3 regions of the Amycolatopsis sp. MEPSY49 genome follow, and region 1 is predicted to be linked to each of the others. Evidence: riboswitches for the same ligand, from Rfam matches in the RefSeq annotation. Region 1 holds a riboswitch; each other region holds the start of a gene.
What was found. Region 1 has a riboswitch for S-adenosylmethionine ahead of ABFJ78_RS08540 (methionine ABC transporter ATP-binding protein). Riboswitches for the same ligand answer to the same signal wherever they lie in the genome.
Positions count from the first base shown of each region.

Region 2: linked by a shared signal. The riboswitch ahead of thrC (threonine synthase) and the one ahead of ABFJ78_RS08540 (methionine ABC transporter ATP-binding protein) in region 1 are both predicted to bind S-adenosylmethionine.
Region 3: linked by a shared signal. The riboswitch ahead of ABFJ78_RS18125 (aminotransferase class V-fold PLP-dependent enzyme) and the one ahead of ABFJ78_RS08540 (methionine ABC transporter ATP-binding protein) in region 1 are both predicted to bind S-adenosylmethionine.

Region 1 is NZ_JBDLYJ010000001.1:1,694,286-1,697,524, reverse strand. Features, by position in the region: gene ABFJ78_RS08545 (4-(cytidine 5'-diphospho)-2-C-methyl-D-erythritol kinase) at 1-408, opposite strand, end outside; gene ABFJ78_RS08540 (methionine ABC transporter ATP-binding protein) at 524-1,537, opposite strand; SAM riboswitch class I at 1,747-1,837, opposite strand; gene rsmA (16S rRNA (adenine(1518)-N(6)/adenine(1519)-N(6))-dimethyltransferase RsmA) at 1,975-2,811, opposite strand; gene ABFJ78_RS08530 (hypothetical protein) at 2,821-3,102, opposite strand; gene ABFJ78_RS08525 (transglycosylase family protein) at 3,152-3,239, opposite strand, start outside.
Region 2 is NZ_JBDLYJ010000003.1:281,537-284,775, forward strand. Features, by position in the region: gene ABFJ78_RS15960 (ComEC/Rec2 family competence protein) at 1-72, shown strand, start outside; gene thrC (threonine synthase) at 438-1,703, opposite strand; SAM riboswitch class I at 1,717-1,850, opposite strand; gene holA (DNA polymerase III subunit delta) at 1,987-2,961, shown strand; gene rpsT (30S ribosomal protein S20) at 3,019-3,239, opposite strand, start outside.
Region 3 is NZ_JBDLYJ010000003.1:807,706-810,944, forward strand. Features, by position in the region: gene ABFJ78_RS18120 (potassium/proton antiporter) at 1-653, shown strand, start outside; SAM riboswitch class IV at 1,106-1,220, shown strand; gene ABFJ78_RS18125 (aminotransferase class V-fold PLP-dependent enzyme) at 1,258-2,604, shown strand; gene ABFJ78_RS18130 (hypothetical protein) at 2,621-3,217, shown strand; gene ABFJ78_RS18135 (hypothetical protein) at 3,217-3,239, shown strand, end outside.

The DNA.
Region 1 (3,239 bases):
GGCGAGTTCGTCGCGCGTGACGTCGAGGTTCCACAGGCTCGCCAGCCCGACCAGGGTCGCGGCCGCGTCGGCGCTGCCGCCGGCCATGCCGCCCGCGACCGGGATGCCCTTGCGCAGCACCACCCGGATCTTCGGGTCGCCGGTGCGCCCGACGTGCGCGGACAGCGCTTCGACCGCGCGCCAGGCCAGGTTTTCGGGGCCGGTCGGGACCGTGCCCTCACCCTCGCCGTAGATCTCCAGCCCTGGCTCTTCGGTGACGGCGACGGTCACCTCGTCGGTCAGCGACAGGGCCTGGAACACGGTCACCAGCTCGTGGTAACCGTCTTCGCGCAGGTCGTCGACCGCCAGGTGCAGGTTGACCTTGGCCGGGACCCGGACGGTGACTGGGGGCGGAACTACGGCGAGCACCCGACCAGCCTACGTGCCCGCGAAAACGCCCCAATGTGGCCTTGGTTGCGTCAGACGCACCGAAGGCCGCCTTGGGTGCGTCTGACGCACCGAAGGCCACATTGGGGCGCTTGGGTCAGGCTGCCGCGACGCCCTGCGGGCCGCGGGCGGTGTGCGTCACGTGGCCGCCGCGCTCGGCGACCCACGCGAGGGCCGCGTCGGCGCGCTCGCCGCGGACGCCAAGGCGGAAGCGGCCGACCGGGGTGTCGCCGATGCGGGTCAGGCCGCCGCCGATGGTGGCGAACTCGACGTCGAACCGGCCCGCCGCCTCCGGCAGCAGCGCGCCGACCGACGCGAAGCCGACCAGCACGACGTCGACCGAGCGGTCGTAGCGCGACGACTGCGAGCGGGTGGTCTCGATGGCGGGCAGCAGCGCCTGCGCGGTGCGGCTGGCCGGGTCGGAGATCAGGTCGAGCACCGTGCCGCGCTCGACGACCGTGCCGTCTTCGAGCACCGCGACGTCGTCGCAGACCCGGCGGACCACGCCGGCGTCCGGCGTCGTGATGACGACGGTGGTGCCCAGCTCGGAGCGGGCGCGGTCGAGCACGGTGAGCACCGAGCCGGCCTCCTCCGGGTCGACGCCGGCCGTCGGGTCGTCGGCCAGCAGCACGGCGGGCGCCGCCGCGAGGGCCTTCGCGACCGCGACGCGGCGAAGCTGACCCTCCGACAGCTCGCCGGGACGCTGCGTCGCGCGCTGCGTCAGGCCGACGAGGTCGAGCAGCGAGCCGACCCGGCTGCGGCGCTGCGGGCCGTCGACGCCGAGCTGCTCGAGCGGGGAGGCGATGTTGCCGGCGATGGTGCGCTCGGCGATCAGCTCCGGCTTGGTCGAGACGACGCCGAGCTGACGGCGGATCTCGCGCAGGCGGCGGCCGTCGAGGGTGCCGGTGTTGAGGCCGTCGAGCCGGACGACGCCGCGGTCGGGCCGCTCCTGCAGCGCGATGCACCGCGCCAGGACGGACTTGCCCGAACCGGCGGGGCCGACCACGCCGAACAGCGAGCCGGCCTGGACGTCGACGCTCACGTCCCGCAGGGCGACGACCGAATTTCCGTTGGTGGCAAAGGTTTTGGACAGGTTTTCGACGGTGATCACGAAGGCTCCAGAAAACGGGGTGCGCGCAGCGCGCGGCACCCGGCCGCAAGCGAAATCCGTCCTATGTGGACGGTGCGTGAAGAAGAGGTGGACCGGCTACGACAAGCTCAGTGGGAGCGTCGACATGCGGTCACGGAGCGGCGGCCTTCGTCGACAACGCGACGCCTGGTCAGGAGCAGGGGGCGGGCTACCCTCTTCATCGGAAACGGCCTCCATCGGTCCTGGCGGTAGCACCTGCCCTGTGGAGGGTGGTTGCTGCGACTTCGGCGAGCCAGGTCTCTCAGTCGCTCGGGATGGACGTACTGAGTAAAACCGATCCCGAGGAGCGAAAGCAAGCCCGTTGGCCCAGATCACACGTCTGGAGGTGTCCGAATCGCGAGATGGCACGGCAAGAGGCGTATTTTCGCCGGACTGCGTTGACTTCCACTGTGGACCTGCTAACGGACCGCGGCGATCCTCGCGAAGTCGTGCACATCCAGCTGCTCACCGCGGGTCTTCGGGTCGATCCCGGCGGCCGTGAGCAGTTCGCCGGCCCGCTCGGCGGAGCCCGCCCAGCCGGCGAGTGCGGCCCGGAGGGTCTTCCTGCGCTGTGAGAAAGCGGCGTCGACGAGGCCGAAGAGCCGATCGCGGTCGTCCGACGCCGGAGCGTCACCGCGTTCGAAGGCGACGAGCGCCGAGTCGACGTTGGGCACCGGCCAGAACACCGAGCGCGGCACGGCGGCGACCTTGCGGGCCGGGCCGTACCAGGCGAGCTTGACGCTGGGGACGCCGTAGATCCGGCTGCCGGGGCCGGCGGCCATCCGGTCGGCGACCTCGGTCTGGACCATGACGAGGCCGGATTTCAGGGACGGCACCTCGGCGAGCAGGTGCAGCACGACGGGGACGGCGACGTTGTAGGGCAGGTTGGCGACGAGCGCGGTCGGCTCGCCAAGCTGCTCGCGGGTGACGCGCAGGGCATCGGCGCCGACGACGGTCAGCCGGTCCGCGGCGTCCGGCCCCCGCTCGGCGACGGTCTTGGGCAGCCGTTCGGCGAGCTTGGGATCGATCTCGACGGCGACGACGTGCGCGCCGGTGGCGAGCAGCCCGAGGGTGAGCGAACCGAGCCCGGGCCCGACCTCGAGGACGACGTCGCCTTCGCCGACGCCGGCCAGCTCGACGATCCGCCGGACGGTGTTGGGATCGTGCACGAAGTTCTGCCCGAGCTTCTTGGTCGGCCGCACGTCGAGCTCGGCCGCCAGCCCGCGGATTTCGGCAGGTCCCAGCAGTTCAACCACCGGTGGAGCTTACCGATCGTGCTCGGGCAGCACCGCGAGGGCGGCCGTCGCCGGCTCGCGGACGCGCTGCCAGTCCGATTCGGTCGCGAGGGCTTCGGTGCGCCAGAGGCCGGCTTCCCCGCTCATCCGCTCCAGCAGGCGGTCCAGCTCGGTGAGGATCGGTGCCGCGTCGCCGTGGCCCAGGCTGCGACCGAGGTCTTCGTGAAAATCGTCGAACTCGGTCGCGAGTTCGTCCGCGACGGCGAGGCCGTTCTCGCGCAGCCAGGCCTGCTGCCGGTCTGCGGGCCGCACGCGGAACGGCCCCCGTCCACGAGGGACGAGGGCCGTTCCGAAGCGAAACTCAGGCCTTCTTGCCGCAAACCGGCCAGGCGCTGTAGCCGCCACGAGCGTCGCGGACCTTCTCCGCGATCGCGATCTGCTGCTCGCGC
Region 2 (3,239 bases), on a different contig from region 1:
GGCGACACGGCGGTGGTCGCCGGAACGGCGATCGTCCGCCGAGGCGAGCCGCGAGGCCCGCCCCGCCGGTGAGTCCGGATCGGCGCGGGTTGTCGGTGCAGTTGCGAGTGCCGAGGCAAATCGCGAGTTTCGTCCCGGCGCCAAGGCCGGGCAGGCTTGGGGTTGTGGTGGTGTGGCGGGAGGCGCCGAAGCTGCCGGGATCCTGGCCGTCGGGCGAGAGTGCGCCCGCTGCCCGCTGCCCGCTGCCCGCTGCCCGCCGCCGGACGCGGGGCGAGCACTTGGCTCGCCCCGGCCACCGGGCCGAGTGCGGTCGGTGGCGGGTAGTCCCGTGGCCGCCGGCCGTCCTGCGTGATCGCCCAACTGGCGCGCCGGTCGGGGCGAGCCGGCTGCTTGCGACCGGAAGCCGGGGCGGGCACGTGGCCCGCCCCGGCGGGACGTCAGTAGCCGAGTGCCTCGTTCACCGCGGCGGCCGACGGCGGCACGGTCGCCTTCGGGCCGATGTGGTTCTCGACCGCGTCTAGGGTCTTGAGGCCGTCGCCGGTGATCAGGAGGACCGTCTCGGCGTCCGGGTCGAGCTTGCCCGTCTCGACGAGCTTCTTCGCCGTGGCCACGGTGACCCCGCCGGCCGTCTCGGTGAAGATGCCCTCGGTGCGGGCCAGCAGCCGGATGCCTTCGACGACCTCTTCGTCGGTGACGTCCTCGATCGCGCCGCCGGTGCGGTTGACGATGTCGAGGACGTACGGGCCGTCGGCCGGGTTGCCGATCGCCAGCGAGCGGGCGATCGTGTCCGGCTTCACCGGCTGGACCACGTCCTGGCCGGCGCGGAACGCGGCCGACACCGGCGAGCAGCCGGTCGCCTGCGCGCCGAACACCTTGTACGGGCTGGCGTCCACGAGACCGAGCTGGCCCAGCTCGCGGAAACCCTTGTCCACCTTCGTCAACTGCGAACCGGAGGCGATCGGCACGACGATCTGCGGCGGGATGCGCCAGCCGAGCTGCTCGGCGACCTCGTAGGCCAGCGTCTTCGAGCCCTCCGAGTAGTACGGCCGGACGTTCACGTTCACGAACGCCCACTTCGGGTGCTCGCCGGCGAGCTCGGTGGCGAGGCGGTTGACGTCGTCGTAGTTGCCGTCGACGGCGATCAGGTCACCGTCGTACACCGCGGTGGTCAGGATCTTGGCGCGCTCGAGGGTCTTGGGGATCAGCACGACCGACCGCCAGCCGGCGCGGGCCGCGGCGGCGGCCGTCGCGTTGGCCAGGTTGCCGGTCGACGGACACGCGAGCACCTCGAACCCGAACTCGCGGGCCGCGGCCAGCGCGACGGCGACGACGCGGTCCTTGAACGAGTGCGTCGGGTTGCCGGTGTCGTCCTTGACCCACACGCGCTTGAGGCCGAGTTCCTTGGCGAGGCGGTCGGCGCGGATCAGCCGGGTCGCGCCGGGCTCGGTGTTCGGGATCTCTTCGACGTTGGACGGAACCGGGAGGAGCTTCTTGTAGCGCCAGATGTTCTTGGGGCCGGCCTCGATGTCTTCGCGGCGGACGCGGCCGAAGTCGTAGGCGACCTCGAGCGGCGAGAAGTCCTCGGCGGAGACGAACTCGGGGGCGAGCGGCTGCCGGTGACCCTCTTCCTTCGACACCAGTTCGACGGCGGGACCGAGATCCGGGGTCTTCGTGGTGGAGGTCGTGCCGAGGGTTGCGGTCATCGCGAGGTTCCTTTCCTCATCTGCCCCGCCGAAGCGGGCCGGAATTGGCACCGTGGTCGTCAGCTACCCCGCGATCGCGGGATGACGGGCTGTACGCCGGTTGCCGGGGCTTCGTCGGGCCGTTCCCTCTGCCCCTCTGGATGAGCGGTATTCGGTTGTCGGTGCGCGCGAGCGAGCGCGCCGCCTCGAGAACACCGTACGACATGGCGCTCACGCCGTGCCATGCCGGCCGCCCGACATCACCGGAGCGGGCGCACGACACCGCAAGTGAGAGGATCCTCGGGTGACCGCGCAAGCCACCGCCCCCGCCCCGCTGCACCTGGTGCTGGGCGAGGAAGAACTGCTGATCGAACGGGCCGTCCGCGAGACGCTCGCCGCCGCCCGCGCGATCGACGCCACGGCCGAGCTGACCCGGGTCCGGGTGTCGGATCTCACAGCCCCCGAGCTGGCCGAACTCGTCAGCCCGTCGCTGTTCAGCGAAGGCCGCGTGATCGTCCTGGAGTCGGCGCAGGACATCTCGCAGGAGCTTTCCGACGCCGTGGCGTCGTACCTGAAGGACCCCGCGGACGGCGTCGTGCTGGTCGTCGTGCACACCGGCGGTGGCCGCAGCAAGGCGGGCAAGTCGCTCCCCGGGGCGCTGAAGAAGGCCGGCGCCGAGGTCACGGAGTGCCCGAAGCTGACCAAGCCGGCCGAGCGCGAGCAGTTCGTGCGGCACGAGATCCGCCGCGCGGGCGGCAAGATCGACCCGGCGGGGGTCGCGGCCCTGATCGACGCGGTGGGCTCCGACCTGCGTGAACTCTCCTCGGCGGCGAGCCAGCTGGTCGCCGACACGGGCGGGACGGTCGACGCCGACGCCGTCCGCCGCTACCACCGCGGGCGCGCCGACGTGACGGGTTTCGCGGTCGCGGAGAAGGCGGTGAGCGGCGACCGGTCGGCGGCGCTGGAGTCGCTGCGCTGGGCGATGCAGCTGGGCGTCCCGCACGTCCTGGTGGCGGACGCACTGGCCGACGCCGTCCGCACGATCGCCCGGGTCTCGGGCGCGGGCCGCGGCAACCCGAACCAGCTGGCCGGCGAGCTGGGCATGCCGCCGTGGAAGATTCGCAAGGCCCAGGGCCAGTCGCGAGGCTGGAACCAGGACGGGCTGGCCACGGCGATGCGCGTGGTGGCGCGCCTGAACGCGGAGGTCAAGGGCGTGGCGGCCGATCCGGGCTACGCGCTCGAGCGCGCGGTCCTGGAGGTGGCGGCCGCCAAGGGCTGACCCCGGACATGAGGAAGGCCCCGGCCGAAGCCGGGGCCTTCCCAGAAATCAACCAGCTCAGAGCGCGTTGACGCGCTTCGCGAGCGCCGACTTCTTGTTGGCGGCCTGGTTGGCGTGGATGACGCCCTTCGAGACGGCCTTGTCCAGCTTCTGGGCGGCGTCGCGCTGCAGCTCGACGGCCTTGGCCTTGTCGCCGGCCTCGGCGGCTTCGCGGACCTTGCGGATCGCGGTCTTCACCGAGGACCGGATCGCCTGGTTGCGCTGACGCGCCTTCTCGT
Region 3 (3,239 bases), on a different contig from region 1:
TCGTGCTGCTCGGGCTGTTCGCGTCGCCGAGCCGGCTGTTCGAGACGCTGATCCCGGGCCTGGTCGCCGGCGCCGTCGTGCTGCTGCTGGCCCGGCCGATCTCGGTGGTGCTCTCGGTGCTGCCGTTCCGGCTGCCGTGGCGGGAGCAGGCGTTCCTGTCGTGGGCCGGCCTGCGCGGCGCGGTGCCGATCGTGCTGGCCATGATCCCGCTGTCCCAGGGGTTGCCGGGCGCGCAACGGCTGGTCGACGCGGTGTTCGTGCTGGTGATCGTGTTGACGCTGGTCCAGGGCGCGACGCTCGGACCCCTCGGCCGCAAGCTCGGGCTGGCGAAGAAGTCCGAGCCGCACGAGGTCGAGGTCGACAGCGCACCGCTGGACGAGCTGGGCGCCGAGCTGCTGCAGGTCCGCATCCAGCCGGGGTCCAAGCTGCACGGCGTGTACTTGTCGGAGCTTCGGCTGCCGACGGGGGCGACGGTGAGCTTGGTAGTCCGCGAGGGCACGGGGTTCACCCCGCAGAAGACGAGCAGGCTGCAGGAGAACGACCAGCTGCTGGTGGTGACGACGGCCGCGGTCCGCGACGCGGTCGAGCGCCGGTTGCGGGCGGTGGACCGGGCCGGTCGGCTGGCACGGTGGCGGGGCGAGTCGGGGCGGTAACCCGTTCGGGGCCGCGGCCGGGCTGGGACCGATCGGACGATTCGCTGCCGGCTCGACCTGCCTACGAGCCGAGCGCCCGATCAACCCGCCGATCGCGAGGGCGGCCTTTCAAGCGCGGACAACCCAGCCAGGCGCATGAGTCGCCGCCAGGCCCCTTGCGCCGAGCACGTGCCCCAACCCCGGTGTACTGCTCGGCCCCGGCGGTGAAGCGCCAGCCGCCGATGGTCTTGCCGTCGACGGGTTCGGCGGCCAAAGGTTGGATCATGGGGAAGATCTCGGACGCGGAAGATCACCCTGACGGGAAAAGATCACCAGGTGGATGCGGAGAGTGGACAGGGATCGGACAACGCGCGGCTCAAGCAGAGCTCTGACCCTCGCGGGCTGTGAGCGGCGTCTCAGAATGTGAGGCGGGGGTTGGCCGCCGGCCGCGTTCTCGGTTACCTTCGGGCTCAGGTCATGAGTGCCAGCGCCAAGCCCCGGCTTGCTGGCCGGCAACCCTCCTACCGCGGTGGGGTGCCCCGGGTGAAGACCGGGCCGGTCGCGCCGTGCGACGGGCAAGCGCGGGCCCCTCGCCGGGGTCCCCCGGACCGCCGAGGAGGCACCGATGACTCTCGCCATCGACCGCACCAGCACGATCACCTCGCTCGAAACCGTTGTCGCGCACGACATCCCGGCCGTCGCCGGGGCCGCCCTGCGCGTCCCGCTCGTCACCGGCGAGACCGTCGGCTACGCCAACCTCGACCACGCCGCGAGCGCCCCCTGTCTCGACGCCGTCCGCGCGAAGGTCGACGAATTCCTGCCCTGGTACGCCAGCGTCCACCGCGGCGCCGGCTTCGCGTCCCAGGTCTCCACCAAGCTCTACGAGCGCACCCGCGACGTCCTGCGCCGCTTCGTCGACGCCCGGCGGACCGACACCGTCGTGTTCACCCGCAACACCACCGACTCCTTCAACCTGCTCGCCCGCAGCCTGCCCCGGCACACCACGGTGGTCGTCTTCGACACCGAGCACCACGCCGCGCTGCTGCCGTGGCAGGGCCCGAACGTCCGGCGGATCCCGACCCCGCGCACCCGCCTCGCCGCAGTGTCCGCTGTGGACGAAGCGCTCGCGGACGCCCCGCAGGGACCGCGATTGGTGGTCGTCACCGGAGCGTCCAATGTGACCGGTGAGCTCCTTCCGGTCGCCGAAATCGCCGCCGTCGCGCGGAAACACGGCGCTCGCATCGCGCTCGACGCGGCCCAGCTCGCCCCGCACCGCCGGATCTCGATCAAGGAACTGGACGTCGACTACGTCGCGCTGTCCGGCCACAAGCTGTACGCGCCTTTCGGTGCGGGCGCGCTGATCGGCCGCGCCGACTGGCTGCGCGCCGCCCGGCCGTACCTCTCCGGCGGCGGCGCGACCAAGCTCGTCACCGAAGACGCTGTCGTCTGGAACACCGGGCCCGAGCGCCACGAAGCCGGCTCGCCCAACACCGTCGGCGTGTACGCGCTCGGCGTCGCGTGCGAGACCCTGGCCGAAAACTGGGCCGCGATCGAAAGCCACGAGCAGGCCCTGCTGACCCGGCTGCGCAAGGGACTCGAAGGCATCCCGGGCTGCGCCGAGCTGCGGCTGTTCGACGCGCCGGTCGACCGGGTCGGCACGGTCAGCTTCGTCGTCGACGGCTTCGACCCCGGCTGGCTGGCCGCGGTCCTGTCGGCCGAGTACGGCATCGGCGTCCGCGACGGCGCCTTCTGCGCCCACATCGCGGCCAAGCGCCTGATCGGCGTCACGGGCGGCAGCGGGCAGCAGGCGATCCGCGTCAGCCTCGGCCTGGGCAGCACGGAGGAGCACGTCGACCGCGTGATCCGGGCGCTGCGCCAGATCGTCGCGCGCGGAGCCCGCTGGGAGTACGCGAAGGTGGACGGCCGCTGGGCCCCGGTCGGCGACCCGCGGGAGCTGCCGCCCTTCTGCTGAGCGCGAGCCCGGCCCGATGGGGAGAGGGCGGCGGTTCTGGTTCCCACTGGCACTGCTCGGGCTGACGCAGATCGGCCTGGTGGCGGTGCAGTTGCTGTCGCGCCGGAGCCCGGCCGAAGACCAGTCCGCGAACCTCCTCCTCCGGCCGTCGCCGACCGGGGCGGCGGGCTACGGCCGCCTGCAGTTCCTGACCCAGGGTCCGCTGTTCACGCCGGGGCCGGAGCTGCCGGCCGGGCCGGCGTGGCAGGTCGCGCTCGGCGTGGCGGTGCTCGGCACGGCGATCTGGTACTGGTTCGCGCTGCGGCCGGCCCGCACCGGCTGGTTCGTCCTCGGCACGATCGGCGCGCTCCTCGCCGTTCCGCTGCTGGACCTGGTCGGGTCGTGGCAGCTCCGCCTCGGCGACGGGCTGCGCGGCCCGCTGCCGGCCACTCTCGGCCTGCTGGTGCTCGCCGCGTACGAGCGCAGCAAGCTCGTCCTGGTCACCGCGGCCGGGTTCGCCGTGCTCGCCGTGGTGCTCGCGGCCGACCTCGTGGGTGCGCTGCTCTCGGCGGTCGTCCTGCTCACCGCGGCGTTCGCGGTCCTGCTGCGCCGGGCACCCGATACCCTGCGGTGATGGGGAGTGCGCGACGGTCCTG